4 regions of the Chryseobacterium carnipullorum genome follow, and region 4 is predicted to be linked to each of the others. Evidence: riboswitches for the same ligand, from Rfam matches in the RefSeq annotation. Region 4 holds a riboswitch; each other region holds the start of a gene.

Region 1 (7,878 bases), 1.3 Mb from region 4:
AGCAAAGGACGGCACAAAAATTCCGATCTCCATTGTGTATAAAAAAGGATTTAAAAAAGATGGGAACAGCCCGCTGCTTCTTTATGCATATGGTTCTTACGGAAGTTCAATGGATGCGGCTTTCAGCAGTACGCGGCTAAGTCTTCTGAACAGAGGTTTTGCTTTTGCTATCGCACACATCCGTGGCGGCCAGGAAATGGGAAGGCAATGGTATGAAGACGGAAAAATGATGAAAAAGAAGAATACCTTCACCGATTTCATCGATGCCGGAGAGTATCTGGTTAAAGAAAAATATACTTCACCCAAACATCTTTATGCTCAGGGCGGAAGCGCAGGAGGACTTTTGATGGGTGCTGTTGCAAATATGAGTCCGAATTTATGGAACGGTATGATTTCACAGGTTCCTTTCGTAGATGTGGTCAATACGATGTGCTTGTTGCACAACTCAAATATAGTAAAAAACTCTTTGTGTTGTGATGTTTTTTTGGTAAATTTATATATGCAGGGACGAAAAAATTTTACACCACAATTATTCTATGAACTCAGCTTAGATCGGCTGGTTCCCATGGATAATTTTTATAGAAAAATCAGTTTTGAATTAGATTTTCAATTTCTATATTCAAGCACCAAAAAATATTACGGCACAGAAGGTCATCAAAGTATTGATCCGGTTGTGTTTTTTAAAATCTTATTGGTAGGTTACCTCAATAATATCAATAGCGACAGGGCTTTGCTTCGCTTTTGTAGTAATTGCTTAGATGTGCGGTTGTTTTTAGGATATGATCTGGATGAAGAACTTCCTTGGCACAGCACTATTTCTCGTACAAGAGGTCTTTTGGGAGAGGATGTTTTCCTTCAGCTTTTCCGGAAAATCCTGAGTTTATGTATAGAAAAAGGAATGGTGAGAGGCAAACGTCAGGCGGTAGACTCCGCTTTCATCAAAGCCAATGCGAGTATGGATAGTTTGGAGGAGAAAGAAGTTTTAGACGATGCGAGTGCTTTTGTTAATGAACTGGAAGAAAATTCTGAGTATAAAGTGACGACCACGCGTAAAAAACTCGTCAATCAGCACCATAGCTGGAAAGAAGAAGCTTATAAAGGCATGCCTGGTAATACTAAAAGCGAAAGAAAAGATGAAGATGGTAACGCAATTAGGCCCAAATTTTTAAGTAACCATACGCATTATTCTCCCACAGATCCCGATGCAAAAATCTCTGTAAAACCAGGGAAAGCCAGACAGTTGAATTATTCTGGACAAGTTTCAGTAGACGATGCTTATCACGTGATTACAGGAGCCTGCGGAAGTACTTCTGGGAGTAAAGATTCAGCAATTTTTAATGAAATTATGGATCAGACTTTAGCCAATTTTAAAGAAAACCACTTACAACCCGATGAAATTTTAGCCGATGCGGGTTACAGCAGTGGAGAAAGTTTAAGCTATTGTCAAAAACGCGGTATTAATGCTTTTATCCCCAATTTTGGACAGTACAAATCTCATCGTGATGGTTTTGTTTTTAACCAATCAGAAAACCGCTACGAATGCACAAAAGAAGGAGGGAACAAGGCTTTTTTACCATTCAAAAAAGAAGCGATTGATTCTAAAGGCTACAGAAAAAAAGTCTACCGAAGCAGCGAAAAAGATTGTGGGAAATGCCCACTTAGAGAGGTTTGTTGTGGTAAAGTGACGAAATTTAAAAAGCTTGACGACAGCATTCATAAACCCCTTTACGATGCCATGCACGAAAAGCTGAACAGAGATAAAAACTACACAAGATACCTCACCAAACGCCGGAGTTCTACGGTGGAGCCTGTTTTAGGCACGCTTATCAATCATCATTCGATGAAACGCATCAATGCTCGCGGCATAAAATCTGCCAACAAGCATGTTTTGATGGCGGCATTATCTTATAATTTAAAGAAACTACTGAAATTTTCTGCCCGAAAAGTAAAAATCAAAGCTCAAATTCAAGACCTTCCCAAAGTAAAGTCTTGGTTTTTGTCCAAACTGCAAAATACGAGTGTTATATCTCTGAATTAAGAGCCTCAAAATATTAAAAATCTACCTGCCAAAAAAGCAAAAACCTCTCTAAAATCGCTTCTAAAGAGGTCATATTTATTTATAAGTTTTGAAAAATAGGAGTTGTGCAACGGTTACCGATGCTTGACGAAAGTATTCCCCTGACAACCAATGAATATGACGAATGGGGAAATCCAAACAATAAGGAAGCTTATTTCTATATGAAGTCTTATTCTCCATATGAAAATATCGAAAAGAAAAATTATCCTAACCTTTTGGTAACAACAGGGCTTCATGATTCTCAGGTACAATATTTTGAGCCTGCAAAATGGGTCTCCAAACTCAGGGATATGAAAACGGATAAGAATGTATTGCTTCTAAAAACTGACATGGATTACGGCCACGGAGGTGCTTCAGGAAGATTTGATTACCTGAAGGATATTGCTTTGGTGTATGCTTTCATGTTTAAACTGGAAGGGATTGATAAATAATTAAATATCACGCAGATTTTGCGAATTTTGCAGATTGACAATGACAGAAAATGAAATTTCATACATTGTTCGAAAATGTATTTTTAATGTTTATAATCAATTAGGTCCTGGCTTGCTTGAATCTATATATCAAAATATACTTATATACGAACTAGAGCAAAATGGATTAAATGTAAAATCAGAAGTTAAACTTCCTGTTTATTACGACAATAAAAAATTTGATTTAAACTTTAAAATCGATATTTTGGTAGAAGAGAAGGTAGTTTTGGAACTAAAATCAGTAAAAGAATTAGAAGCTATTCACTACAAACAACTTTACACTTATTTAAAACTATCTGATAAAAAATTAGGAATACTAATTAATTTTAATACAACAAATATTATAGATAGTATAAAAAGAGTCGTTAATAATCTTTAAATCTGCTAAATCATTAAAATCTGCGCGAAATAAAAATAATAAACAATAATTTACCTAATTATATAAGACTATGAGAAGAAAAATAGTTGCAGGAAACTGGAAAATGAACAAAAATGTCATTGACGCACAACAGTTAATGATTCAATTACTGAGCTATAAAAATAGTAATACCACCCAGTGCGAAGTATGGATCGCGCCGCCTTCTTTATATCTGATGATGGCTAAAGATATTTTCGAAAAAGATGAGATCGGTGTATTCTCTCAGGATATGAGCGAGCATGAAAGCGGTGCCTATACGGGCGAACTTTCTGCTGATATGCTTGAATCTATCGATGCAACTGGTTCATTAATCGGGCACTCTGAAAGAAGACAATATCATGGCGAAACGGATTCTCACTGCAACAGAAAGATCAAATTGGCGCTTGACAAAGGTCTGATCCCAGTATACTGTAACGGTGAAACGCTTGAACAAAGAAAGGCAGGACAACATTTCGAAGTGGTAAAAAACCAGACTGAAGTCGCTCTTTTCACCCTTTCTGCAGAAGAAATCAAAAAAGTAGTAATCGCCTACGAACCAGTTTGGGCGATCGGAACAGGGGAAACTGCTTCTCCGGAGCAGGCTCAGGAGATTCATGCACACATCAGAAGCATCATTGCTGCCAAATACGGACAGGAAGTTGCGGACAAAATTTCTATTCTTTACGGAGGTTCTGTGAAGCCTGATAATGCAAAAGAGATTTTCTCTCAGCCTGATATTGATGGTGGACTGATCGGAGGTGCCGCTTTAAAATTAGAGGATTTTTCTAAAATTATTGAAGGTTTTAATTCGTAGGTTCCGGCTAAAGCTTATTCTTATTGAATTCATTCAAACGATATACAATCAAAAACGGCGGCATCTTCGATGCCGCCGTTTTCTTAAAAAAAATCTAATTATTGAATATCGACTACATACATCGTTCCTTTGTCAACTTTTCCTGTTTTAGGAAGGATCTTGGCTTTCGGATTTCCGTTTCCGTCATCTAAAATTCCAAAATCATCATCATTGAAGACGGCTAGTTTATTGTTTCCTAAATAAACGATTCCTTCAAATTTGTCATGTTCGTATCCTAGTTTTGCCACCAGATCCACGGCTAAAATTTTGGACACCGGCTTGATGCCTGCATTGGTAATTTCATCCCATGTAGACTGCTCTAAGGCTTTATTATTGATTTTCATTCCATCAACAGCTGTAATATCAGCTCCGTTTACATCTGAAGCTCCGGCTATATTGATCCGGTATACTTTTTTGGTTCCGCCCTGAGAGCCAAAGTTGCCATCTCTTTCGATCACAAGGAATTCCGTACTGCTGATGGCTGTGATATCACACACTGAATCTGAAGCACCGCCATTCTGCTTATACAGATACTGTTTTGTTTGTCCTGTCGCTATATCGAAAGAGACAATTCTGGTTAAAGTGGTATTCGTTGCCAAAGCTTTTGTTGGGACATACATCGTAGACTGTATAGTACCAACCAGCATTTTTCCGTCCGGAGTGATGCATAATCCTTCCATTCCTCTATTGGCTCTTCGTTTTGCCAAAACAGCGGGTAATTTTCTTGGCCCGGTATTAACGCCTATCGGACTTATTCTTTCCAACTCCACTCCTTCTGCACTATAATGAACGATGTGGGGACCATATTCATCAGAAACCCAAAAGGTTCCGTCTGCCGCTGCTACAATGCTTTCGCTATCCAGCCCGTAATTGTCTGTTCCCAAAACATTCCCTGATGCATCGTAGGCTGTTTCTCCTGTACTTCCCATTCCTGCAGGATTGGGAAGACCGGTAATCGGTTGGCCGGAAGGATTTTTAAGCTTAATATATTTAATGATCTCGATATTTCCTTCTGCATTAATTTTAAAATGCATAATGGTTGGGGTAAAATTCGGAGCCGGGAATTTTTTCCCGTTCAGATAGTCTGTATTGGGACCACGGTCTGTGATCACATAAAACTCACCCTTTCTGGTAGGATGTGCCGCTGCACCGGAACCAAACCCACCGTTAATGATATCTACACCATTCACTGTTGCTAATTTGGAAAAAGGAAATTCCTGAGGAAGCTTGGTATAATTGACATCCTGGTTATTCATCTTGTCGTCATCTTTACATGATACGAGCGCTGTGAATATGATGGCCGATAACAGCAGTTTTTTCATAATTACTTTTATGCCGCGAAAGTATACATTGATTGTAAACTGATGTTGAATTTAATAACAATTGTATTTTAACAATAAGATCTTTAAATGAATTTATTTTAAACACCGAAATAACCCGAATATTATCAATCTTTCTTTTAATTCTTTATTAAATCAAAAAATCATCTTTCTAAAAGTCTGACAACCGTTAAACAAAAGACTGAAAAGACACGATAATTCACAAAACGGCTTCAAAAATTTATATAATATATTTGCAACAGTTAAGGCTGAACATCTGTTCATTAACAGGGAATCAAGTGAGAAGAAATTCAATGCTTGGGCTGTACCCGCAACTGTAAGCTGTATCAAACTTTGAGTACATAAGGCCACTGGATCCAAGTCCGGGAAGGCGTACTTTGAGAAGCAAGCCAGGAGACCTGCCTTATCTGCATTCGCTTCAGGAAGAGAAGAATCTGAAAAGAGTTCTGTATTCTTTGTCCTGTGGGAAAGTTTCGGGAATAAAACTTTAATTTAATTATATTATGAAAAAGATCTATCTTTTTTTTCTGCTGCTATGTTTGCAGCTATTTTCAGCGCAGTTTACAGAGAATGACATTAAATTCTGGGTAGGAACGGGCTCCAAAAAGGCTTATTTCATCGCCGATTTTAATGACAGTGACAATCCCACATCGTATGCCTGGGGCTATCGTTATGATGCGAATAATCTCACGATGGAAGACCTCATCAATGCTATCGCTGCAGCAGAACCTAAAATAGAAGCAGAAGTTCCTTCTGGTTTTCTTTACAGTTTCAATTACAACCATCACATTCCAAGTCTGGAAGATTACTGGTCTACGTGGTCCGGCCCAACTGCTGAGAATATGAATCTAAATAATGGGGTCAACAATGATCCATTAGTTAATGGAAAATGGTACGGCCTTTCTTTCGGATATGGATTTACCTCTACTACACCACCACTTTCCCATCCTTCGGCTCCAGTGGCTGCTTATCATTCTGCATGGTATAATGCATCGCAGATTACCAACTGGATCGGAACAGGAAGCAATACAAGTCTTATCGTTATCGATTTTGGAACCAGCAGTTCTGCCGGACAAGCTCATTCTTTTGTTTTTGGAATTAAATATAACGGAAGTTTAACCGCTGAACAAGCTCTTCAGCTGATTCATGCACAAGCTCCTTATTTTAATTTTACATCAGGCAGCAACCAGATCAATGCCCTTTCTCTCAATAACTTCACAGGAAATGCATCCGGAACCAATACCTGGAAGCTTTACAAAGGAAAAGACCTTTCAAGCTGGAGAGGACAGACCAATCTTTCTCAGATTCAGTTGGGGAATAACGACTGGCTGGGCCTTAGCTTCGGACAGAGACTGCCATTTACTCCACGAGAAGCTTCGAACCTGACGTTAGGTGTTTCTGATATCCGTAAAAAAGAATTGAGTATTTACCCAAATCCGGCAAGTGATTTTATCCAGATAGAAACTTTGGAAAGTATTAAAGAAGTGAACATCTACGCTGTTTCAGGAGAAAAGGTATTGACTGCAAATACTGCAAGAATCAATATTCAGGCCTTGAAAACCGGAATTTATATGGTGGAAATTAAAACATCGAAGAATACGATGGTTCATAAGATGATTAAGAAATAAATGAAATGCACATCTAGTAGTGTGTTTTTTTGAACCACCCCGTCAAAAATTCTTTGAATTTTCGCCACCCCTCCATGGGAGGGGAATTGGAGTCGACGAATTTTTGTAATTATGAAAATCTAAGATTTTCATACAACTTAAGTGACCTTCTTTTCGTACAGCTTTTAAACTTAAAAATAAACTAAAGTGTAAAAAAAGATTTTGTCTCTTTTGTGATTAAGATAAAAATCAAGCAATAAAAAAACGCACCGAAAATTCGGTGCGTTTTTCAATATTCCTGAAAAGGAAATTATTTTTTCTCTGTAGATCTCTGTAAAACTTCGTCTACCATTCCGTAGCCTTTCGCTTCCTCAGAAGTCATCCAGTAGTCTCTGTCTGAAGACTTCTCTACCCATTCATAAGTTTGTCCTGAGTGGTGACCGATGATCTCATAAAGCTCCTGCTTTAATTTAAGCATCTCTCTTAAGTTGATCTCCATATCTGAAGCTACTCCCTGAGCACCTCCTGAAGGCTGGTGAATCATTACTCTTGAATGCTTAAGCGCTGAACGCTTTCCTTTTTCTCCTGCTACAAGTAATACCGCTCCCATTGAAGCTGCCATTCCTGTACAGATTGTAGCTACGTCCGGTTTGATGATCTGCATTGTGTCATAGATTCCTAACCCTGCATAAACACTTCCTCCCGGAGAGTTGATGTAGATCTGGATATCCTTGGCAGAATCAGAACTTTCCAAGAATAAAAGCTGAGCAGTTACAATGTTGGCCACCTGATCATCAATTCCTGTTCCCAAGAAGATAATTCTATCCATCATCAGACGTGAAAATACGTCCATCTGGGCAACGTTTAATCTTCTTTCTTCCATGATATATGGCGTAAGATTGGTTGGACCATACATTCCCATATACTGATCGGTAGCAAGACCGTTATTTCCTAAATGTTTTACAGAGAAATCTCTGAATTCTTTTTTAATGTCCATATTTCTATTATGTATTATTAAATATTTTTCGAAGTTTAAATTACAACTTTTATTCCTAAAATTTTATAGGACTTTTTGTCAGAGAATTCCGGCCTGATGATCAGCGGTATGTCTGCAATCTATCTTTTTCTATCTAC
Region 2 (7,878 bases), 1.1 Mb from region 4:
AAAACACATAATCATTAAATCGTTTTTCTCAATGAGCATGAATGTAAAAGTGTTTATAATAATAAGATACCATCATCATGACAAGATTTACGGCAATCATGATCAGGAGAATCTTACTGTACTTTCTTTTTTTATCTACAAAACTCAGGCCTAAGGTAAAAAGAAAGATCAACACGGTATAAACAGCAGGATACAGATGAAAAGCTTCTGAAAATTTCCCTTCAAAAACAAGCACAATAGCCCTCTGGGCTCCACATCCCAAACATTCAATTCCGAGAAATTTCTTGCTGGGACAGGTTAACATAAAGTCTTCAATCTTCATTTTTGATTTTTATGATGAAATTTTCGCCCTTGTATACTGATGGGGAAAAAAGCAGTCTTTCTTCATTTCAAATGATCCCTGAACAGCCATATACGGGTTTCTCAAAATCGCTCTTGCGACAAATATAAGGTCGGCATCTCCTTTCTGCAAAATTTCTTCAGCCTGGTCTGTTGTGGTGATCAATCCCACCGCTCCTGTTTTTACCCCTCCTTCATTTCTTACCTGAGATGAAAAGGGAACCTGATAACCGTCAAATACAGATATTTTTGCTCCATGAATATTCCCTCCACTTGAAACATCTACCAGATCTACGGAATGTTCTTTTAAAACTTTGGCCAGTTCTACACTGTCATTGATGTCCCATCCGTTTTCAGCGTATTCTGTTCCTGAAATCCTTACAAAAAGGGCTGTATTTTCATCCAGTACTTCGTTTACCGCATCTACAATCTCCAGCAGAAACCTGATCCTGTTTTCAAAACTTCCACCATATTCATCTGTCCGGATATTGGAGAGTGGGGATAAAAACTGATGAACCAAATAGCCATGAGCTCCATGAATTTCTATAACATCAAAACCCGCTTTGACCGCTCTTTTTGCAGCTTCTTTAAAATTTTCTACCTGTTCCCTGATTTCTTCAACAGTGAGAACATGCGGAATTCTCTCAGACGGATGATAGGGAACAGCACTTGGAGCCACCGTTTCCCAGCCTTCTTCAAGTGGAATCTGCAAATTATTCCAGGTGGAACCTTTTCTGCCTGCATGGGCAAGCTGGATGCCAATTTTACTTTCTGAACGGGAATGAACAAAACCGACGATTTTCTTCAACGCTTCTGCCTGCTCGTCATTCCAGATTCCCATACAGTGATTGGTAATTCTTCCTCTGGGTTCTACTCCTGTAGCTTCTACCATGATGAGACCTGTTCCGCCTTGGGCACGGCTTCCGTAGTGTACAAAATGAAAATCATTTGCGATACCGTTTTCGCAAGAATACATACACATGGGAGACATTACCCATCTGTTTTTTAGCTCTATATTTCTGAATTGTATTGAAGTGTATATCATTTTATTTTTTTGAATTTCAATTTAATGCTGAACAAAAAAAACATTGTCCACCTGATGAAAAAGAAGTAAATTTAGCCCCCCTTTTTAGTCTGACTAATATATGAAAAAAGACATACAGATCAGTTACGAGCACTTTAAAAACAGCAGTGAACTGAATGAAATAGAAAAAACTCTATTTAAGAGAGCGATACAAGCCCGTGAAAATGCTTATGCGCCTTATTCTAATTTCCTGGTAGGATGTTCCGTTTTGTTGGAAAACGGCGAAATTTATTCGGGAAACAATCAGGAAAACGCAGCTTATCCGTCAGGATTGTGTGCAGAAAGAACCACTTTGTTCTGGGTAGCAGCCAACTTTCCGGACGTAAAAGTAAAGAAGATCTTTGTCGTGGGAGGTCCTAAGGAATTCCATGAGAAAAATCCTCCGATTCCACCTTGCGGAGCCTGCCGGCAGAGTTTAATAGAATATGAAACGAAGCAGAATGAGAATATAGATCTTTATTTTTCAAGCATGAATGATGAGGTGGTTAAGGTATCATCCATTAAAGATCTGCTGCCTTTTTATTTTGATTCTACATTTTTGTAGAGGAGAAAAGTGAATGGAAAGTAGTCAATGGTGAATTTTGCTTTGCAGATAAAGGATGAATTTTTCTTACCAATCATCATTGCCTTTTCACGATGAGGTATTTTACTTTCAAAAATTATGTCAATGATGAATTCTGCTTTGCAGGTGAATGGTTACGTTTAAATACAAACATCAATACTTCTCTGCTTAGTTGTGCAGAGCAAAGTTGACGATTCGGGATTGATTTTTCTGTCTTTTTGTGCAATAGATTTAAAAAGTTATCTTTGCAAAAATTTTGGTTTCCAGCATATTGGAAATAATAGGGAATTGGGTGAAATGCCCAAACTGTCCCCGCAACTGTAAATCGCTATAAAAGTTTCTGCAAAAAACCACTGTTCATACGGGAAGGTGCAGAATGCGAAAGTCAGGAGACCTGCCAAAATTGTAACTAAAAAACACATTACTTTCGGAGGAAAAGTAAAATAGTATGGATATAAAAAGATCTTTAGTACTGCTTTGTTCGTCTTATGGCAGCTTTCTTTTGGGACAGGAGAAGGCGGTAGACACCATTTATATTTTTGACAACCAGATGAATAAAGTAAAGCTTTTTCATCCGGTACGCACCATTAACCCAAAAGATGTTGAGAAAAACTCAACGAACCTTTCTGAACTTTTACGGTATCAGTCTTCTATTTACATCAAGGAAAATGGCCGTGGTGCTGTTTCGTCGCCGTCGTTCCGTGGAACAACTGCGCAGCAGACGGCTTTTGTATGGAATGGAATCAACATTAACTCCAGTTTTTTAGGACAGGGCGATGTTAATAATATTCCATTGTTCGGATATGATCAGATTGAGGTAAAGGCTGGCGGCGGAAGTGTGGTTTACGGCAGTGGTGCTGTTGGAGGAAGCATTCATTTAAACAATATTTTAGATTTCAACAGAGGATTTAAAGCTTCTGTGTTTTCGGAAGCTGCTTCTTTTGATACGTATAATAATTTTGCACAGGCTTCTTTCAGTAATGATAAGCTAAGTGTTAAAGTTTCAGGAAGCTACGTCACGAGTCAGAATGACTATAAAGTTCCTGAGTTTGTTGTAGGAAATACAGGATTCAATAACGTTAACGGAAGGTATTACAATACTTCAGTGAATATTGGAGCTTCTTATAAAATTGCTGATCAGCAGACGATTTCGTGGCAGAATCAAATCTTCGATGCATCACAGCACTATCCTATTTTTGAGGATAACGGCAACAGAACAAAATATAAAGCGCAGACTTTGAGGAGTCTGATCGCATGGGATATTCAAAAAAATAATCTTTCGAACAGCTTAAAAGCAGCGTACACGGAAGATAATTTCCAGTATTTTTCGAGTCTTAATCTTCCTAAAGCCAGTGGTGCAGAGGGAAAGAATTACATTTTCAAAAATGACTTCAACTATTTCATCACTCCAAAAATCAACATTAATGCTATTGGAGAATTTCAGGTAAATAAAGGAGAAGGATATGAATCCGGAATTGGAAGTATCAGTAGAAATGTAGGTTCGCTGGCTGGTTTGATCCGGTATTTTGCTACAAAAGATCTTCGTTTTGAAGCAGGAATCAAGAAAGACTTTGTGGAGAACATTTCTTCTCCTCTTCTTTATTCTTTTTCAGGAAAGTGGAATGCGCTTCGCTGGTATCATGTTGGGGCAAACTTTTCTAGAAACTTCAGATTCCCTTCGTTTAATGATCTCTACTGGCAGCCGGGAGGAAATCTAGATTTACTTCCAGAAACTTCTACGAATATCGATATGGACCATGAATTCAGTTTTGGAGATTTTAAGATCACCTTAAGTCCTTATTATATGGACATCAAAAATCTTATTAACTGGCTTCCTACGCCTTTAGGATACTGGGCTCCATTCAATACGGCAAGGGTAGAATCTTACGGTTTTGAATCGCAGGTTACCTGGAATAAAAAATTGGGCAAACATTCTGTGAAACTTGATGCAGGGTATACTTATTCAAAATCAGTGAATAAAGACACCCAACTGCAGCGGATGTATGTTCCCCTGCATAAAGCGGTGGGAAATATAGAGTACGGATATTCTTTCCTAAGCGTCTATGCTCAAGGGCTTTTCAACGGTCTTACCTATACGACTACCGATCAGCAAAGATCTACTGCCATTGATCCTTATTTTATCTTAAATACAGGGATTTCTGCGGCTATTTTCAAGAAATACACTTTAGGATTCAAAGTGAACAATGTTACCAATACGGTGTATCAGACGGTATCTTTGTATCCTATGCCGAAGAGGAACTACAGTGTGTACGCAACGATTAATTTTTAAACTTAAAAATATTATGAAACTGAACAAATTTTTACATTTTCTTTTTGCTTTTACCCTTCTCTTGGGCATTGTATCGTGTAACAGTGATAACAATGATGAGCCGGAAATATTCTACGGCAATGGTTTTTTGATCGCTAATGAAGGTACCTTTGGAAAGCCTGAAGGTGACGTAACGTTTGTAAGTGCAGACCTGAACCTTAAACAGGACAATGTTTTCTCCCTTAATAACGGAGGAGCGAAATTAGGGGATGTTTTACAAATGATTGCATTCAATGGTGACAACGCGTATCTTCTGTTGAATAATTCCAATAAGATCCAGGTGGCAAACCGATATAATTTTAAAGCGGGTGGCCAAATCACAGCTGAACTTAATAATCCACGTTATATGGCTTTTGCCAACAATAATATTTATGTAACGAATGATAAATATGGAGGTGATAAGTTTGTGAGCATTTATAAGATCTCTGACGGTTCTTTCATTAAGAAAATTCCTTTTACAGATGCTGCTGAAAGAATTGTAGAAGCCGGAAACAATATCTTTGTACAGAATGCATCATTCGGTTTTGGAAATAAGATTTCTTATATCAATACTTCTACAAATGAGGTTCAGTCTACCATTACTTTACCTAACGTCAATATCAATAAGATCATTTCAAACAACCAAAACGTGTATGCTATTGCTGCCGGAACTGCTGATTCTTATATCTATCAGATTTCAAGCACAGGAAACCTTACAAAGACAACGACTTTAACAGGTATTGCGAATGCTAAAAACCTTGAAATTTCGAATGGTAAATTTTACTTTACCTCAGGGAAAAATGTATACACCATGGATATGAGTGCTACAACAGCTCCTACTTCACCACTATTTACAGTAGCAAACAGTGTTGACGCCTATTCTGCTTTATATGGATTCAGTGTAATTAACGACAAAATTTTCACTTCTGATTCAAATGGATTTACCCAGGCTAGTAAAATTGTAGTTTATAATACTTCAGGAGCTATCATCAGAGCATTTACTACGGGAATAGGGTCTAATTCAGTGTATCCAAACTAAGACATTAATACTTCGGTATTATTTATAAATTTTATTTTTTTTCATCATTTGTGTTTTTTTTCAGGCCGCTTCTTCGAAGCGGCCTGATTTTGTTTTCACTGATAAAAAAAGCTTCGGCGGGATTTATCCCGCCGAAGCCTTTTTATTAAGTCTTAATTTAGTTATACTTTAATCCCAATTTTTCAGCTTCAGCGATCACAAATTTCTCGGCTTCTTCCTTATCATTCAGGATCTCTCCTTCAAGTATGGCTTCTTTTACTTTCTCTTTCAGGATTCCAATTTCTTTTCCGGGTTTAAGATTAAACATCTTCATAATTTCTTCTCCGGTAATTGGCGGCTGAAAATTACGTACCTGATCCTTTTCCTCTACTTCTTTGACCTTCACCGCTACATATTCGAAATTCTTTTTGAATCTTTCCTGCTTTTTAGAGTTTTTGGTAGTAATATCTGCTTTACAAAGGGTAAAAAGATCTTCCAGATTTTCTCCGGCATCAAACAAGAGTCTTCTCAATGCAGAATCTGAGGCATCATCCGTGATCAGAGCAATGGGTCGTGATGAAAGTTTTACCATTTTCTGAACGTACTTCATATCACTTCCCAGCGGCTGTTTCAGTCTGTGGAAAAGAGTCTTTACCATCTTTGAGCCTAGAAACTCATGGCCATGGAAAGTCCATCCTGTACCTTCAACAAATTTTTTGGTTGGAGCTTTACCTACATCATGCAATAATGCTGACCAGCGAAGCCAAAGATTATCTGTATTTTCAGAAATATTGTCTACTACTTCCAAAGTGTGGTAGAAATTATCTTTATGAGTCTGTCCTTCTACTTCTTCTACTCCTTTCAGTTCTATAAGCTCGGGAATGATTAATTTTAAAAGACCAGTTTCCTCCATTAATCCTAGACCTACAGAAGGTTTTTTGGACATCATGATCTTATTGAACTCTACCATGATCCTTTCCATAGAAACAATCTTGATTCTTTCTGCTTCCTGCTTAATGGCGTTCAAAGATTTCTCTTCGATCACAAAATTCAATGTAGAGGCAAAACGAACCGCTCTCATCATCCTCAACGGATCATCGGAATAGGTTTGTGCGGGTTCCAAAGGTGTTCTTAAAATTCCTTTTTCCAGATCTTCAACTCCATTAAAGGGATCGATCAATGCTCCGAAATTAGCCTTATTTAAAGAAATTGCCATCGCATTGATGGTGAAATCTCTTCTTTTCTGGTCGTCTTCCAAAGTTCCACCTTCAACTTCAGGTTTTCTGCTGTTCTCGGTGTAGCTTTCTTTTCTGGCACCTACAAATTCCAGCTCAAGATCCTTATATTTGATCATCGCTGTTCCGTATGTTTTAAAGACTGAAACTTTCAATTTAGGGTCAAGGTCCTTTGCTACAGTTTCAGCCAGCTCAATGCCGCTTTGTTCAGTCACAAAATCGATATCGGTAGATGCTGTTCTCTTCATCAGAAGATCACGGACATATCCACCGACAATATAGACGGACTGGTTATTTTTTTCTGCCGCATCAGCAATGATCTTGAATAGTTTTAAATTTTTATTTTGGGTAAGATTAATTTTCATCGTTAATAAATAGATCGTCTTTTCTAGCAATGTCTTTTTCCATTAATCATAATGGGCATACATCTTATTAATTTTTCCTTCATCATCAAAAAACATGACTTCTACGGCATATTTATCCATAATAGATTTATAATACAAAGCCACTGAATTTACTCCTGCTGTTGATTTGATAAGTTCAAAATTCAAATCAGGGAATTTTTCCAATGCTTTTTTCCAATATTCCCATACATCATTTTTTCCCTTCAAAGTATTTTCTTTTCCTCCTGTAGCCAAAGTAATCATGGGTGTAGTCACCTCGATATCATCAGCATAATGGAATAGTATTTTATCCAGATCATGAGAATTCCAGGCATTAATCCATTCTTCAGCAAAATTTTCATGGTTCATAGCACGTCTTTTATGAATTGAATAATGCAAAGATAGAAATTTAAAAAAAGAAATCCTGCCAATATATGTTGACAAGATTTTAAATTGAGTGAATTACATAGAATTTTATTCACGAAGAACCTTAATCCTGTTATCATTCCATATTTTTATCACTGAAGAACCTGAATATTTTGAAACTTTCTCTCTATCATCTTCTGCAGCATAATCCACCAGTTTAACGATTTCCGGTGAAATATCCGAAAATTTCAGAGGACTTTTGTCACCACTGAAATTGGCAGACGTAGAAACTAAGGGTCTGTTTAATTTTGTAATCAGCTTTCTGCAGAAATCTGTTTTTATCATTCTGATACCAATGCTACCGTCTTCAGCAAGTAGTTCCTTGGGAAGTCCACGCGGATTTTCATAAACAATCGTTACAGGTTTTTCGCTAAGATCCATAATTTCCCATGCCATTTCCGGAACATCCACCAGATCCTGAAGTCTCTTTTCAGATTCCACAAGAATGATCATGGATTTATTTTTTTCTCTTTTTTTGATGTCAAAGATCTTATTGACTGCTTCTATATTGGTAGCATCACAT
Region 3 (7,878 bases), 960 kb from region 4:
CATTAAATCCAAAATTTAAAACAGAATCTACAGCTTCCGACATAATTCCTTTCCTATGATGATCAGGTAACAATTCATAACCAATCTCTGCTGTTTTCCTGTCTTCAGAAAATTTCCAGAGACAAATGGTTCCGATAAGATCGGGTTGATCTTTGTAAGAGATTCCGAAGAAAATAATTTCTTTAGTCTGAGTTCTCCTTTTGATGCTTAAAATAAACGCCAGCGCATCATAATTAGATTTTGGTGAAACTCTTGTAACGAATTGATTAATCAATGGATTGCTCCTGATCCGTAGAATATCTTCGACGTGATTTTCATTAATTTCTTTTAAGATCAATCGTTCAGTTTCTAATTTCATCTTCCAAATGTACTAAAAACGAATGATCAAAAATCTCCTCCAGGTTCAATTAATAGACGCTGTCAACTATTCAAATTAGCTCATTTTCAAATTGTCCGTCAGCAGATTCACATTTTCTCACTAAATTTGCAGTGTGTATATAAATAAAGAAGATTTAAACGAATTAGAGTTTCCGCAATTGCTCGCGGAGATCTCTCCATTTGCGTACTCTCCGAAAACGAGAGAAAAAATTCTTCAACTTCGTCCCATGGAAATTGACGAGGCGGAACTTTCCCTGAAAAAAACGTCGGAATACCTCTCGAGTTTTGAAAGTTCAAATGCGATTCCGTTTGATGAGTATGAAGATATTGAAAGTGAGCTGAAGGTAATGCTGATCGAGAATTACCGTTTGGAAAACAATGCTTTCATCAAAATAAAAACCTTAACTGAACAGATAGGAAAGCTTCAGAAGTTTTTCGCCACCATGCCGGACACCTTCCCTACTTTAATAGGTGATGTTTCTGTGCTGGAGTTTAAGAAAGAGATTATTGATAAGGTAGACAAAGTCTTTAACCGTTTTGGAGAAGTAAAAAGTGATGCTTCTCCCGTTTTAAAAGAACTGAGAGCCGAAATCCAGCACGCTAAAAAAGCAATACAGGAAAATTTCAACCGCGCATTGTTCAATTACGGACAAAGTGATTTCCTTGATGATATCCGGGAAACTATTATTGAAGATCAGAGAGTTTTAGCCGTAAAATCAGGATTTAAGAAACGAGTTGCGGGAAGGGTTTTAGGAATTTCAAAAACGGGTTCCATTACCTATATGCAGCCGGATAGTGTGGTAAAACATTACTTTAAGCTTAAGGAAAGTGAAGAGGAAGAGAAGAAAGAAATTGATAAGATCCTGAGAAAACTTACCGCTGAACTGGCAGAATTCCAGCCTCAGCTATGGAAATATCAGGTGTATATTTTTGATCTTGACCTGACGAGAGCGAAAGCAAAATTTGCTGAACTGGTGAACGGAATACTTCCAAAAATCAACCGTCACAGAACGCTGAAGCTGAAAGATGCATTCCATCCTCTGTTATGGCTTAGAAATAAAGTAGAAAACAAGACGATCTTCCCACAGACGCTATCATTAACGGATCACAACAGAATTATCTGTATTTCGGGACCGAATGCGGGAGGAAAGTCCATCACTCTGAAAACAGTCGGATTGCTTCAGCTGATGATCCAAAGCGGAATTCTCGTCCCTGTGCATCCAAGATCTGAAATGTTCTTTTTTGAAAAGATGATGACAGATATCGGAGACAACCAGTCGATCGAGAACCATTTGTCAACGTATTCCTCAAGACTTAAGAAAATGTCGGGAATCATCCGTGAGGCGGATGCGAATACCCTGCTTCTTATCGATGAATTCGGAACAGGATCTGATCCTGAGCTCGGTGGTGCACTGGCGGAAAGTTTCATGGAGTATTTCTATGACAAAAAAAGTTTTGCGATCATTACGACTCACTATACCAATATCAAGCTTGTCATTGAAGAGCTTCCGAATGCTGAAAATGCGGCCATGCTTTTCGATGAAGAAACACTTGAACCGATGTATAAACTGGAGGTAGGACAGGCAGGAAGTTCATTTACGTTTGAAGTAGCGGAGAAGAACAGAATTCCGAGATTTATCATTCATGCTGCCAAAAAGAAAGTAGAGCATGATATTGTTAATCTTGATAAAACGATTGTAAAGCTTCAGCAGGAAAAATTTGAAGTTGAAAAACTGAAAACCGATCTGGCTGAAAGAAAAGAATCGGTAGAAGATAAACGCGACAATCTCCAGAAACTTAATGAACAGTTGCAACAGAAACTGTTCAATTTCCAAAAATTGTATGAGGAGGAACACCGCAAACTTCAGTTTGGGAATAAAATTGAAACATTTATCGACAGTTATGTAAAAGGTAAATCGAGAAAGGATGTAGTAAAGGATTTTGTGAAAATTCTTGAGCAGGAAAAATTCAGGAAAATTGGTGCGGATAAAGACGAAACCAAGCGTCTTCAGGTGGTTAAAAGAAAGATCACCCAGCAACTGAAAAAGGATGATGTGATCGAAAAAATCGCTGAAACCAATGAAAAACTGGAGGAGAAACGTAAAACCGACCGTGCCGTATGGATGAAAGAGGGACAGCGTGTGCGTATTCCCGGAAGTACCAGCGTAGGAACGATTGAAAAAATTTCCAAGAATAAAGTGATCGTGAACTATGGAACTTTTAAGACAACGATTAATGCGGATGAACTTGAGAGAATTTAATGATGTTCATTTAAACATAAAAATAGCGCTGAATGTTCAGTGCTATTTTATTTTAACTCCTAAACATTGCCTATTGAAGCATACAGATCAAATTTTCTTGTTATTTTTGGATCATGGATAAAAGCTTACGTGTCCTTTGGATTTTTTATAGAAAATTACTAATCCCTGCTATTTCATTTTCGCTGTTACTGTGCTTCTTTACTCAATTGAGCATTGAAAATTTTGGATTATGCTTTTTTCTTATCTTTCCTCTGCTCCATTTTTTCATTTATGACATACGGCTCAAAAACGAATATTTTTTTTACGCCAATTTTGGATTTTCAAAATGGTTTTTGTGGGGATTCACGGGATTATTAAGTTTAATGATCAAAGTTATGACGCGATTCCTATGAACAGACTTCACATCGACAGTATCACCAAATCTTTTGGCGGAAGAAAAATTCTGCAGGACATCTACCTAAGCTGTGAAACTGGTAAGATTGCAGGTATTCTGGGTCCTTCGGGTGGTGGGAAATCTACCTTATTCGAAATTATCTTTGGGACAGTAAAAGGGGATACACAGTTTATTAAATTAAATGAAACGATTCTTAAAAGCTTATCGGACAGGAAAAATAAAATTGCCTATCTACCCCAGCGCTCTTCATTTCTTCCAAAAGAATGTAAAATAAGGAAGCTTATTCCTTTGTTCTGTACCCTAGAAAATACGGAAAAACTTTACGGTTTAAAAATGATACAACCATTTTTGGATGAAACCGTAAGAAATCTTTCTGGCGGTGAAAAAAAAATTATTGAAACCTTGATTATTACTTATTCAGATGTGGAATTTGTTTTATTGGACGAACCTTTCAGCGGCGTTTCTCCTAAAGCTGTTGACGAACTGGAAAAGATCATTAAAAGCCAGGCCCGGTACAAAGGTATAATCATCTCTGACCATCATTACAAGACCTTATTAGAGATGTCCGATGATCTTTATCTTCTCTCAGATACTTATTTGCGAAAAGTCCAGGGGATTAAAGAACTACAGCAATTCAATTACCTTCCTAAAAATCAATAATCGCATGAGATATCAGCAGCAGGATATGATTAATGAAGAATTTTATGTTTATTTCGGAAGGTATTGATCAATTTAAGCAAATACAACAAAATTTTAATGATCAAAAAAAACATTTAATTTATATATTTGAGGGATCAAAAAATTTCATAAAATGATTTCCGTAAACAGAGCATTGTACTTATCCGCTTTCAGTCTTTTTTCTTTAGCATTTGTGAAAGGACAGAATAAAGTTCCTTTCGGTGTGGTAAAAGCTGAAGAAGGCTATGCCAATGTACGTGTCCACAAGGATGACTACAGAAAAATAGTAGACAAGATCAGAATGCGCAAAGGAGATGTATTTGTTTATGTAAAGCCTGCCCCGGGAGAAACGGAATGGATATGGATCAAATATCCCGAAAAGCAGGATGAGGAAAAACCTTTTGTGAGATATGAAAATCTTGAAAAGGAAGGAATGGTGAATAAAGGCCGTATCGCTTTTATCGACCAGCTTCCACAGTTTACACCGTCTAAATCCAAGAACGGAAAATCACTTATCTTTACGGACAACAGCAATCCTAAAATACCAACTTCCCAGAGAACAAAAGTAGTCATCGATGTGTATCCATCGAACGCCGGCTACAGAAAACAGGAAAAAGATGCGAATGGAAAGATTCTTACTATAGATAAAGTAAAACCCTGGGGAATCAAGGATGCACTTCCGGAAGGCATGACAGAGATCAAATCGATCCGAGTTCAGCAGCCCGGACGAGGTTCCGTTTTTGTAAGGGAAGCCATTAAAAATATGTTCCAGCCTACAATGGATTTCAATAATGTAGGAGTAACGGCTCTTGACAATGATCATATCTATCTTTATATGATCAACGGCTCGGGTGAAAACCGGTATATCACGCTTTGGGCCATCAAGGAAGGAAGAGTGATGAGCCAGATTATTTACAATAGTCCGGAATAATTGCCGTTTTTCTCTGTAATATTCTTATTTTTGCCCTGAAAAAGTATAACGCTTATTCATCACAGAAACTGGTTCTGCTTAACGCAGATGAAAAGGGAACCGTGTGAAAATCACGGACTGTCGCGCAACTGTAAGTAACTGAAGTCTTTATCAAGGATCCACTGTGCAGGGCACGGGAAGGAGATAAATGATGTTACAAGTCAGGAGACCTGCCTATTTCTTTAAACAAGAAACTTTCGCGATTTGAAGTTTATTGATCTGATGGACTGCTTCAGGAATTCCTATGATTCCTGTCATGGCTCTGTTATTTTGATAGTATTTCATTTCGCATTAATTAATAATGAAATATGACGACAGAAGAAAGAATTGCAGCATCCGAAACCAGAATTTTTAAAGCGGTTTTTCCAAATACCACCAACCATTACGATACACTTTTCGGAGGTACTGCTATGCAGCTGATGGATGAAGTAGCCTTTATCACGGCAACCCGTTTCGCAAGAAAAAGAGTGGTAACCGTAAGCAGCGATAAAATCGATTTTAAAAAACCAATTCCAGCAGGAACGATTGTAGAATTGATAGGGAAAGTTTCCTATGTCGGAAAAACGAGTATGAAAGTGAATGTAGAGATCTATACAGAGCAAATGTACTCTTATGAAAGAGAAAGAGCGATCGTTGGAGATTTTACTTTTGTGGCTATTGATGAAGAAAAGAAGCCTATCAGAATACTGTAATAAAAATAGTTTCGGACGGCCAGAGGCCGCCCGAAACTATTTTTACAATTGGGTTCTTTTGCCTTGAAGCAAAATGAACCAAAAATTCAAGACTGGAAAGACACTATCCCACAAAGTGTGTAAGTTAAAAAGTTAGGCTTGGATTTTATAATCTGAGCCTTTTTTCAAAAATAAGGATAAATTGATTGAGAACAATGCCCCAATTTTGGATAGGCATCGTCCATTTTTTAGTAGCTTCTTTTAATGCCAGATACACTGATTTCATTACGGCATCATCGGTAGGAAAAGACATTTTGTTTTTGGTGTATTTTCGGATTTTTCCGTTTAGATTTTCAATTAAATTAGTTGTATAAATGATTTTTCGGATCTCTAAAGGAAAATCAAAAAATACAGTAAGTTCATCCCAATTGTTTCTCCAGGATTGGATAGCATAAGAATATTTACTTTCCCATTTATCTGCAAAATCATTGAGTGCTTGTTCAGCTGCTTGTTTTGTTGGAGCGGTGTAAATATGCTTCATATCGGCAGAGAATTCTTTTCTGTCCTTCCATACCACATATTTGCAGGCATTTCTGATCTGATGCACAACACAAATCTGGGTTTGAGATTCGGGAAAGACAGAGCGGATCGTCTGGGTAAATCCGTTTAAATTATCGGTGGCGGTGATGAGAATATCCTCCACACCACGGGCTTTTAAATCTGTGAGAACACTCATCCAGAATGCTGAGCTTTCATTTTTTCCAAGCCACATTCCCAATACTTCCTTTCTCCCGTCACGGCTTAATCCAACAGCCAGATAAACTGTTTTATTAATGACTTTGGAGTTTTCCCTTACTTTGAAAACAATCCCATCCATCCAGACAATGAGATACAAATCTTCAAGCGGGCGGTTCTGCCAACTTACTGCTTCACTTGCAACCGCATTGGTTATTCGTGATATGGTGGAAGTAGAAACCTCAAAATCATACATTTCACGGATTTGTTCCTCAATGTCTGATACGCTCATTCCTTTGGCATAGAATGAGATGATGATGTTTTCTAAACCATCGATAATGTTGTGCCTTTTGGGAACTAATGCGGGCTCAAAACTACCTTCTCTATCTCTGGGAACCTTAATCTCGGATTCCCCAAAAGACGATTTTATCTTTTTGGTTCCATGACCGTTTCGATAATTTCCATTAGTTGTTTTACCATGCTTTTCGTTATCCAGATGACTGTCCAGCTCTGCATCCAACATATGCTCCACGGCTTTTTTGTGCAGTTCTTTGAAGAAGGATGTTAAATCTTCCCCATTCTTAAAGGATTTGTAGAAATCCTTGTTGTTTAATAAATCTTCTTTGTCAATCATAACTATGTAATGTTAAAAATAATAAAAAGTTATTTCCGTAAAATTTTTTGAGCTCTAAGGGCTCAAAATTTTCCAGAATAACTTTTCAACTTACACAGTTAGTGAGACACTACCACTGGAAACTTCCACTAAAAATGAAATCTGTTCTCTAAAAACTCTAAAACTCTTGCGTTAGCTATCTATAGTAAGAATCGTATTTTGTGCCGCACTCAAACATAAGAGTTTTCTTAACGTTCACAGAATCCATTTTCTTAACCTTACAGTTTATTAGGTCGTTCCCTACATCTCTAATAACCTAAGATAATCGTCAAAACAGATCGTTATAAACTATTGTATCAATTGTCTGTCCCATTATCTAACAACTTTTTCAGTATCCAAACTCCTGCTAAGCAACGTTTGAAAAGCCTCCCCCATTTCATCCGATGCTCTGGTAATGGCATTTTCAAGCATATTTCTGATCTGCTTTTCCGTAACGCCAGCTTCAGTCCAGCTTTTTCCTGACGTGTGAGCATTTAAAATAAATGGCATAATCCTGTCGATGGAGCAAGCAAAAATAGCATCCGGAGTTTTTTCTTCTTCAAATTCAAGCCAAAGTTCAAAAAATTCTGTGCGCAAAGGCTCATCAAGAATTCCGAAAATTTTCTGTGCTGAAATTTTTTCTCTTTCAAATTTCCCCACCATTGCTTCTTCATCAAAAAGGAAAGTATCTCCAGCTTCGATCTCCACCAGATCATGGATGGAAAGCATTCTTATGACTCTTAAAAGATCAATATCCGCCCGGTTTTTAGCATAAGGGTAAAGAATCTGGGCCAGAATAATGATCTGCCATGAATGCTCAGCTGTATTTTCCCTTCTGGAATCATCCGCATTATAATTTCTTCTCTGTACATTTTTCAGGGCATCTACGGCCAGGATAAAATCGATCTCCTTCTGTATTTTCATTTTCTTTTTTTATTATTTAGATGATTTTTTAACCACCCATTTATTACTGATCTTCTCTCTTACGGTTATTTTTGGAGGATCTTCACTTACATCTCCGATTTTTTCATACACCAAATCGATTCCTTTATTAGGAATCACCTGGTATTCATAAGTATAATGCAGTGAAGCTCCTGATCTTGCATACGTTATTAATCGTTTACGTTCGTAATCCACCT
Region 4 (7,878 bases):
AATAGCACATGTGTGTATGAATCTGTGTTGTATCTTCTACCCCAGAAGCTGAAATTCTGAAAGCTTCTACAGCCCATTCCAGGTACTGCTGCCATTCGGATTTTCTGAGAGGAAGTCCTTCTCTGATGGCTGGTTCGTCTATCTGGATAATTCGGATGCCTGCTTTTTCCAAATCGTTTACCTCATCGCGGATCGCCAAAGCAATCTGTTGACAAGTCAATGAACGAGGTTGGTCATCACGCACAAAAGACCATTGAAGAATGGTTACAGGCCCTGTCAACATTCCTTTTACCCATTTTTGAGTGAGAGACTGAGCATACTGAGACCAGTAAACCGTCATTGGATGGGGTCTATGCACGTCACCATAGATGACCGGAGGTTTCACGCAGCGGCTTCCGTAACTTTGGACCCAACCGTTTTGAGTAAAAGCAAATCCTTCGAGCTGTTCGCCAAAATATTCCACCATATCATTTCGCTCAAACTCCCCGTGAACCAATACATCGATGCCGATTTCTTCCTGCCAGCGGATCGTTCTTTCCGTTTCCTTTTTTAGCAGATCATCATATTGTGCGGCAGTCAGTTCCCCTTTTTTGAATTTTGATCTCCAGGTTCTTACTTCTTTAGTTTGAGGAAAAGACCCGATGGTGGTCGTTGGAAACATAGGAAGTTGCAGAACTTTTTGTTGCTCTTCTTTCCTTGTACTGAACGGGTTGTTTCTTTTTGCATCATCTTCAGTAGTTACCTCTACACGGTCTTTTACCTGCTGATTATGGATCAGCGTTGACGTTTTACGGGCATCAATGGCTTTTTTGTTCTCGGCATATTGCTGTAATGCCTGGTAATCTGCTTTTCCGGAAGCCAGTTTTTTTAGTGCTACTATTTCATAGACTTTTTGTTTGGCAAAAGCCAGCCACTGTTTGATCTCAGGCGATAGAATATCTTCATTTTTTTCTGAATCAAGATCGAAAGGGGAGTGGAGAAGTGAGCAGGATGGAGCGATGAAAACCCTTTCTGAACCGATGGCATGGATTGCTTTTTCTATAAATTGTAATGATGTTTCAAAATCATTTTTCCAGATGTTTCTTCCGTCTACAATCCCTAAAGAAAGGCTCAGTGTCTGAGGAATAGCCTGTAAAGCCTCATCCAGCTGTTCAGGAGCGCGAACCAGATCAATGTGTAAAACATCCACCGGAAGTGAAGCTGCCAGTGAAAGATTATCTTTTAAACCATCAAAATACGTGGCCAAAATGAACTTTAAATTCGGAAATTGTTTTCTGATTTCCGTATAAATCAATTGATAGGTTTTCTTTGCTTTTTCATTTAAATCCAATGCTAGGAAAGGCTCATCAAACTGAATATATTCTGCACCGTGATTTTCCAGTTCTTTTAAAATCTGAATATACACCGGAAGTAAGTTTTGAGCTAAATCCAGCTTATCGAAACCTTCTTCTTTTTCTTTTCCTAATAATAAATAAGTCAGCAAACCGATAATGACAGGTTTTGCATTGATTCCGGCTTGTTTTGCGCTGATGAATTCCTGGATGATTTTATTGGAGAATAATCTGAATTCCTGATTTTTTTGAAATTCAGGGACTATATAGTGATAATTGGTGTCAAACCACTTCGTCATTTCCATTGCGGTGATATCCAGACCGTCTTTTTGAAAACCTCTTGCCATCGCAAAATAGAGATCAGGTTCAGATTTTTTGAAAGCAATTTCCTGATAACGTTCCGGAATCGCTCCCACGGTTAAGGTCATGTCTAAAACCTGGTCGTAGTAGGAAAAATCGTTACATGGAATAAGATCTATTCCGGCTTCCTTTTGCAGGTTCCAGTTGCTGTGTACGATGGTTTTGCCAACTTCAAGTAATTCGTCTAAAACGATTTTGCCCGACCAATAATTTTCGCAGGCTTTTTTCAATTCTCTGTTGCTACCAATACGCGGATAGCCAAGTAGGTGTGTTTGCATTTTCTTTTCAACTTTTTAATTAAATAATAATGGTAAAGTTCTTTTAGAATGCTTCGCAATGCCGACGATGAGAGGTTTTCAGAAATAGAATAGATACAGTGAGGGCGTAATTTGAGAATAGGTTTAAAGTTTTTAACGCAAAGTTTTAATTTAAATTCCTTTATAGGTTAAGAAAGCAAAAAGGAATCAATAAATTGATTTTATGAAGCTAACGTTTTATTTATAAGCTTCATCAGCGATTAATCACATCTCTTTGCAACCTAAAATAAGGCATTAGTATAAAAAATATTTGCGTTTAAAATCAAAACTATTGAAAATTAAACGTTCAAAAAGTATCATCTGTATGACTTAAAAAGCTTCAAACCGCGAAAGCATTGTCCATTCAGAATAGGCAGGTCTCCTGGCTTGTAACAGTTTTTATCATCCTTCCCGCTTTCGCAGTGGATATCCATGGATAAAAACCTTTGATGCGTTACTTACAGTTGCGCGACAGCTCGTGATTCTCACACGATTCCCTATTAATCTACGTTAAGTAAAACCTCTTCTGTTTGATGAAGAATGTTAAAGAACAAAATCTGGAGTAAAGGTATTGATTAAAGTGAATTGATTGGTATAATGATTTAAATTAAGAATATAATTCTTTCGTTATTTTATTTTAAAGTTAAATATTCTGTACATTTGAAAAAAATAACCCTAAAAAGAATATTATTCTGTGGAAAGACTTGACGAAAAGGATCTTCAGCTGCTTAGAATCCTTCAAAAGAATGCGAAACTGACGGTAAAGGAGCTTGCAAAAGAAATTAATCTTTCACCATCACCTGTTTTCGAACGGGTGAAAAGGCTGGAGCAGGAGGGATACATTAAACATTATGCAGCGGTTCTGGAAGCAGAAAAACTGAATCGAGGTTTTACGGTTTTTTGTCAGATCAAACTTAAGATCCATGACCGTTCCGTGGGAAATCAATTTGTGGAAGAAATTGTACAGATTGACGAGGTTGCCGAATGTTACAATATTTCCGGAGATTTTGATTTTCTGCTCAAAGTTCAGGTAAGGGATATGAAGCATTACCAGGATTTTGTATTCAATAAACTGGGTTCAGTAGATTCCATCGGTAGCGCGCACAGTACTTTTGTGATGGCTGAAGTGAAAAACATTCATGGAGTGAATATTTAAAAAAATAAAAACAGTATCCCAACGAATACTGTTACTATAATTTTTTAATCATTCAATTTTTCAATCTTTAAATCAAAATCACGGCTCATCACAATCTGCCTTCAGTTTTGTAAAGACCTTATCAAATTTTTCATAGAGCGTTCCTTCATCATTCGGGTCGGGTCTGAAACTACCATTGGCACAGTTGTAAAAGCCGAAACCAATCAGTTGAATCAGGGCATAATCATCTTTCCTTGGATCGTTGAATTGGGCCTTGAATTTATCCATTACTAATTGTGGATTAGAATTTTCTTTGCTTTTGGCTTCGGCAAAGTTTTTCCAGACGGTGTACATTTTTTGTTTGTCGGGAGAGGAAACTGCATCAATATATTCTTTGCAGGTACTGTAATATTTGCTGTTTTTCAACGAGGCAGGATCAGAATAGGCGATAAGATCTTCTTTTTTCAGCTGATATTCGTTTTCAAAAGTCTGAATAGTTTCCTGGTGAAGTTTTTTCCACTCCGGAAGATTGATGACCAGTATACCGTACAGCTCTTTTTTCTTTTCCTGGTATTGTTTTTCCAGTTGCTGCAGATAGATGTTTTTATTTTTTCTTACATCGTCCAGATCAGAAAGTTTAAAGACAGTATGATTGTCAAACAGACCACTGCTGAATTGATACAAAAGCTTATTAACCCCATCTATTTCCTCTTTTTTATATTTTTCGGGATCAAAATACCCTGTATTGTCACAGTTAAAGGTTTGGTACGTGTACAATACCAGAGTATTGGTCTTGGTGTTTTTTTTCTGCCCCGAGACTGTTACAGAAAGAGCCAATGAAAGGGGAATTAGTAATTTTCTCATAGATCCGGATAGGCGATGTTTTTTTGAAATGTCTTTTATAATGCAGCTGTAAAATTACTATTTTAGATTTGAAAGAGAAAGAAATCCTGTTTGATCTTAATAGGCTGAAATAGGTTTAGTGTAATGAGTAATTACTTACTTCGATCAGGTTCATATCCGGATCGCGGAAATACAAAGATTTCATTTTCCCCAGAGCACCGGTTCTTTCGACAATTCCCTCAATAATTTCGATATTTTTCTGTTTAAGCTCTTCCATCACCTTTTGAATATCCGTTTTTGCAATAAAACAAAGGTCTGCGGAGCCGCAGGTGGGATTTTCCGCTTTCGGTTCAAATTCATGACCTTTCTGATGCAGATTGATCTTTTGATTTCCGAATGTAAGCGCTTTTCTTCCTTCCCCGAAAGTGATTGCCTGGAAGCCCAGAATAGAAGTGTAAAACTCTACAGTTTGATCAATACTGGCAACCGTGAGAACGATGTGGTCTATGTTTTCTATTTCCATTTTCTTTTTTTTTAACACAAATTACACGAATGTTTTCCACAAACAGTACCAATTTTTCGTGAAAATCTGTGTTCGAAATTGGTGCTATTCGTGTTTCTGCCAAATTAAATTTATTAATAGTGATGGTTTTATTTTAGCTGCTTAAAACATCTTTGATCTGTGTTTCCATATCCTGGATATTTTCAAACTTTACCAGATTGATGGTTTTACCTGTTCTTTTAAGCTCTTCTATAATATCCAACACAAGTTCCAAAGGTTCTGCTTCAAAACCGAATAAATTACTGTCAAAATTGGTTCCTGCAACCAGACCATCATTATTCATCCCGAGACACCAGTTTTCTATAAACTCGTTCAGGGGAATAGATGAAATTTTATAATGGCTCCATTCGTCGTTAATACAAGATTTTGCTCTTGCCTCATCAGACCAAAAGCAGATGATCTGTACAGGTTCACCATCTTCATATTCAAGCTCGTTGGAGTAGGAGACGGCAAATCCGTTGTCATCCTGTAATGCATAGATGATTTCCGTTTCGGTGACTTTTTTAATGAAATCTTTATGGCGGTTTTCTATCGTAATATGATCCTGTATCATTGTCAGTTTATCTTTTTATCTGGTTTTCAAAATGGTCTGTAAGCTTCAGCGGCTATCTATGTAATTTTAATGAGTGATGGTCATAAACATATTGTACATGATTGTTTTTGATGATGATATCTTTATTTCCAGGTTTCAACAGTAATGAATCTGTATCAAATGTAAAAGTGATCCCATCATTTGATTCTTTTATTTTTAAGACATCTGTTAATTTCTTTTCTTCATTTTTGGGTTCGATATCTAAATTTCCAAGATACTTTATTTTTCCTTTTTCCAATAAAACGCATCACCTCCAAAAACAAGGAGTAACTTTCTCATCGTATTTTTATAGAATACCTTTAATCCGTAAATGCTGCAACAGCATAATGGTTTTGGCATCCATGATTTCTCCTGTAGCTACCATAGAAAGTGCCTGCTCAAAAGGAAGTTCCAAAACTTCAATATTTTCACCTTCTTCTTCCAGTCCGCCGCCGTCTGCGATTTTCATTTCAGCTGAATATTCAGCGGTAAAAAAATGAAGAATCTCTGTTACAGAGCCGGGTGACATATAGGCTTCAAATACTTTTTCCACTTTTGAGATTTTGTATCCTGTTTCCTCCTCAGTTTCTCTTTTGATGCATTCCTCGGGATGATCATTATCCAGTAAACCTGCGCAGGCTTCTATAAGCATTCCTGTTGTATTTCCATTGATGAAAGTGGGCAGTCTGAACTGTCTGGTAAGGATCACCTTTCCTGTCAATTTGTTATAAAGCAGGATTACGGCTCCGTTTCCTCTGTCATAAGCTTCTCTGCTCTGGGTTTCCTTGGTGCCGTCTTTCTTTTCTATGCTGTAAGTGACTTTATTGAGGGTGTACCAGTTGTCTGATAAAATTTCTGTTGTAAGAATAGTAATGTTAGGATTCTGCATAGTTGTATCGATAAAATCTTTTGAATGATTTTTATTTTGTTTGATGATGAATTAATAAATTTTCCAATGCCTTTTTCAGATCAGGAAATTGAAACTGAAATCCGGTATCCAAAATCTTTTGTGCAGAAGCCCGGGAACCTTCCAGCAAAGCATCTGAAAGTTCTCCAAAGAGCAGTTTCAGAACAAATGATGGTACATTGGGCATAAATAAAGGTTTCTTCAGAACTTCCGCGATCTTTTTCGTTAAATTTTCATTGGTGGTGTGTTGTGGAGAAACCGCATTGTAAGCGCCGTCCATATGGGTGTTTTTCAAAGCTGACTCATAGATAGAACAGATGTCTTCAATGTGAATCCATGGCATATACTGTTTCCCGCTTCCTAAAGGAGATCCTATTCCGTATTGTATGGTTGGAAGCATTTTCTTCAGGGCACCATCTTCTTTAGACAGTACCACGGCTGTCCTTACTTTTACCACTCTTTCGGCAAGATTCTGCTCTTTGAAGTCATCTGCTGCTTTTTCCCATACCACCACCACTTCACTCAGAAAATCATTTCCCGGTGGATCTTGTTCCGTATAGATTTTATCGGTAGTTACGGTTCCATAATAATTGATTCCAGAGGCGGAAATGAAGGATTTAAGTTTAATATTCTTCTTTCTCAAAGTTTTCAAAAGAAGTCCTGCAGAATCTACCCGGCTGGAGATTAATTCTTTTTTTCGCTCATCTGTCCAGCGTTTTTCAGAAATATTGGCTCCTGCAAGGTGGATGATGTGGGAAACATGATCCAGCGCAGATTCATCCATCGTTCCCTTTTTCAGGTCCCATTCAAAATCATTTTCATGTTTCTTCTTTCGGGTAAGAAATCTTACGGTATAATCTTTTTCTATTTTTTTAGACAACTTACGGGCGATCATACCGCCGCCGCCGGTTATCAGAACAATTTCTTTCATAATACTTTATTTTTGAATGGTGTAAAATTAAGCCTGATTTCTTACAATCAGAACAAAGTCTTCTTCTAAAAGTTTATAGCCATAATCATAAATAAACCTGTATTCAGAGCCGTTTTTATAAACTTTCAGATTGGTGAAGTAATCGAAATCAAAACCCAAGCCATCCATTCGGGATTTTGCTATTTTTGCTTTACCATCCGTATTCAGTTCCATCAGGATACGGTAGTTTTTGCGAAGTTTGTTGTTTACATTTCGCATCAGATTGGTGGAATCTTTGTTCTGCTTATTATTGTAGGCATTCCGGCAGGCATCATTGCAGAATTTTTTATCAGACCTTCCGATAATTTTTTCGCCACATTCAAGACATTCCATGTTTATTATTTTTTCATTTTGTGTGTATGCTCATGTTTTTTTCGCAGCAGTCTTTTGAACCTGTTGTGGGTAGGGTAGCTTCTGTTCGCGGTCATATTGTTGAACAGTAAAGCTGTAAAGAGAAGAATAATACACCCTGACAGGACCGGAGAAAGAACATACCAGTATCCCAGTTCGGGAATCTTTCCTACAGAACTCACAGCGATAAGGGCAGTAGCTCCTCCGGGCGGATGAAGTGTTTTGGTATATTGCATCAACACAATGGAAAAGGCCACGGCCAGCGGCGCAGAGAGCCAGATAATGTCAGGAACAATTTTATAGACGGTAACACCCACTATGGCTGAAATAACGTGTCCGCCCACCAGGTTTCTTGGCTGAGCCAGAGGGCTCTGAATGGCTCCATAAATCAAAACACTGGATGCCCCGAAAGACCCGATCAGGAATATATTCTCTGTAGCGGATACGGAATGGGACTGAATAAAAGCAATCATACCAATTCCTACGAACGCTCCCAGAAATGACCAGAAATGCTCTTTATAGTCAACAAGCGTTTCCTTATAGATCACGTAT

What was found. A riboswitch is a leader RNA that binds a small molecule or an ion and turns the genes downstream of it on or off. The one in region 4 is predicted to bind cobalamin.
Region 1: linked by a shared signal. The riboswitch ahead of EG346_RS23550 (T9SS type A sorting domain-containing protein) and the one ahead of metE (5-methyltetrahydropteroyltriglutamate--homocysteine S-methyltransferase) in region 4 are both predicted to bind cobalamin.
Region 2: linked by a shared signal. The riboswitch ahead of EG346_RS12540 (TonB-dependent receptor plug domain-containing protein) and the one ahead of metE (5-methyltetrahydropteroyltriglutamate--homocysteine S-methyltransferase) in region 4 are both predicted to bind cobalamin.
Region 3: linked by a shared signal. The riboswitch ahead of EG346_RS13380 (acyl-CoA thioesterase) and the one ahead of metE (5-methyltetrahydropteroyltriglutamate--homocysteine S-methyltransferase) in region 4 are both predicted to bind cobalamin.

What each region holds. Positions count from the first base shown of each region.
Region 1 covers NZ_CP033920.1:5,209,938-5,217,815, forward strand. The annotation lists gene EG346_RS25245 (IS1182 family transposase) at 1-2,038, shown strand, start outside; partial or broken gene EG346_RS23530 (prolyl oligopeptidase family serine peptidase) at 2,158-2,508, shown strand; gene EG346_RS23535 (GxxExxY protein) at 2,549-2,926, shown strand; gene tpiA (triose-phosphate isomerase) at 2,997-3,758, shown strand; gene EG346_RS23545 (esterase-like activity of phytase family protein) at 3,857-5,119, opposite strand; cobalamin riboswitch at 5,366-5,557, shown strand; gene EG346_RS23550 (T9SS type A sorting domain-containing protein) at 5,641-6,765, shown strand; gene clpP (ATP-dependent Clp endopeptidase proteolytic subunit ClpP) at 7,055-7,741, opposite strand; gene dnaG (DNA primase) at 7,861-7,878, opposite strand, start outside.
Region 2 covers NZ_CP033920.1:2,743,591-2,751,468, reverse strand. The annotation lists gene EG346_RS12555 (DUF2752 domain-containing protein) at 29-322, opposite strand; gene namA (NADPH dehydrogenase NamA) at 332-1,384, opposite strand; gene EG346_RS12545 (cytidine deaminase) at 1,485-1,967, shown strand; cobalamin riboswitch at 2,226-2,401, shown strand; gene EG346_RS12540 (TonB-dependent receptor plug domain-containing protein) at 2,434-4,275, shown strand; gene EG346_RS12535 (YncE family protein) at 4,289-5,332, shown strand; gene EG346_RS12530 (CCA tRNA nucleotidyltransferase) at 5,490-6,911, opposite strand; gene EG346_RS12525 (nuclear transport factor 2 family protein) at 6,954-7,298, opposite strand; gene EG346_RS12520 (L-threonylcarbamoyladenylate synthase) at 7,404-7,878, opposite strand, start outside.
Region 3 covers NZ_CP033920.1:2,922,252-2,930,129, reverse strand. The annotation lists gene EG346_RS13400 (GNAT family N-acetyltransferase) at 1-358, opposite strand, end outside; gene EG346_RS13395 (endonuclease MutS2) at 492-2,639, shown strand; gene EG346_RS13390 (ATP-binding cassette domain-containing protein) at 3,028-3,693, shown strand; gene EG346_RS13385 (hypothetical protein) at 3,845-4,642, shown strand; cobalamin riboswitch at 4,695-4,873, shown strand; gene EG346_RS13380 (acyl-CoA thioesterase) at 4,990-5,373, shown strand; gene EG346_RS13375 (IS256 family transposase) at 5,519-6,721, opposite strand; gene EG346_RS13370 (HD domain-containing protein) at 7,073-7,663, opposite strand; gene EG346_RS13365 (XAC2610-related protein) at 7,676-7,878, opposite strand, start outside.
Region 4 covers NZ_CP033920.1:3,883,507-3,891,384, forward strand. The annotation lists gene metE (5-methyltetrahydropteroyltriglutamate--homocysteine S-methyltransferase) at 1-1,969, opposite strand, end outside; cobalamin riboswitch at 2,343-2,527, opposite strand; gene EG346_RS17690 (Lrp/AsnC family transcriptional regulator) at 2,682-3,143, shown strand; gene EG346_RS17695 (hypothetical protein) at 3,222-3,986, opposite strand; gene EG346_RS17700 (VOC family protein) at 4,102-4,488, opposite strand; gene EG346_RS17705 (DUF2750 domain-containing protein) at 4,622-5,080, opposite strand; gene nudK (GDP-mannose pyrophosphatase NudK) at 5,406-5,987, opposite strand; gene EG346_RS17715 (TIGR01777 family oxidoreductase) at 6,019-6,936, opposite strand; gene EG346_RS17720 (hypothetical protein) at 6,964-7,308, opposite strand; gene EG346_RS17725 (HPP family protein) at 7,314-7,878, opposite strand, start outside.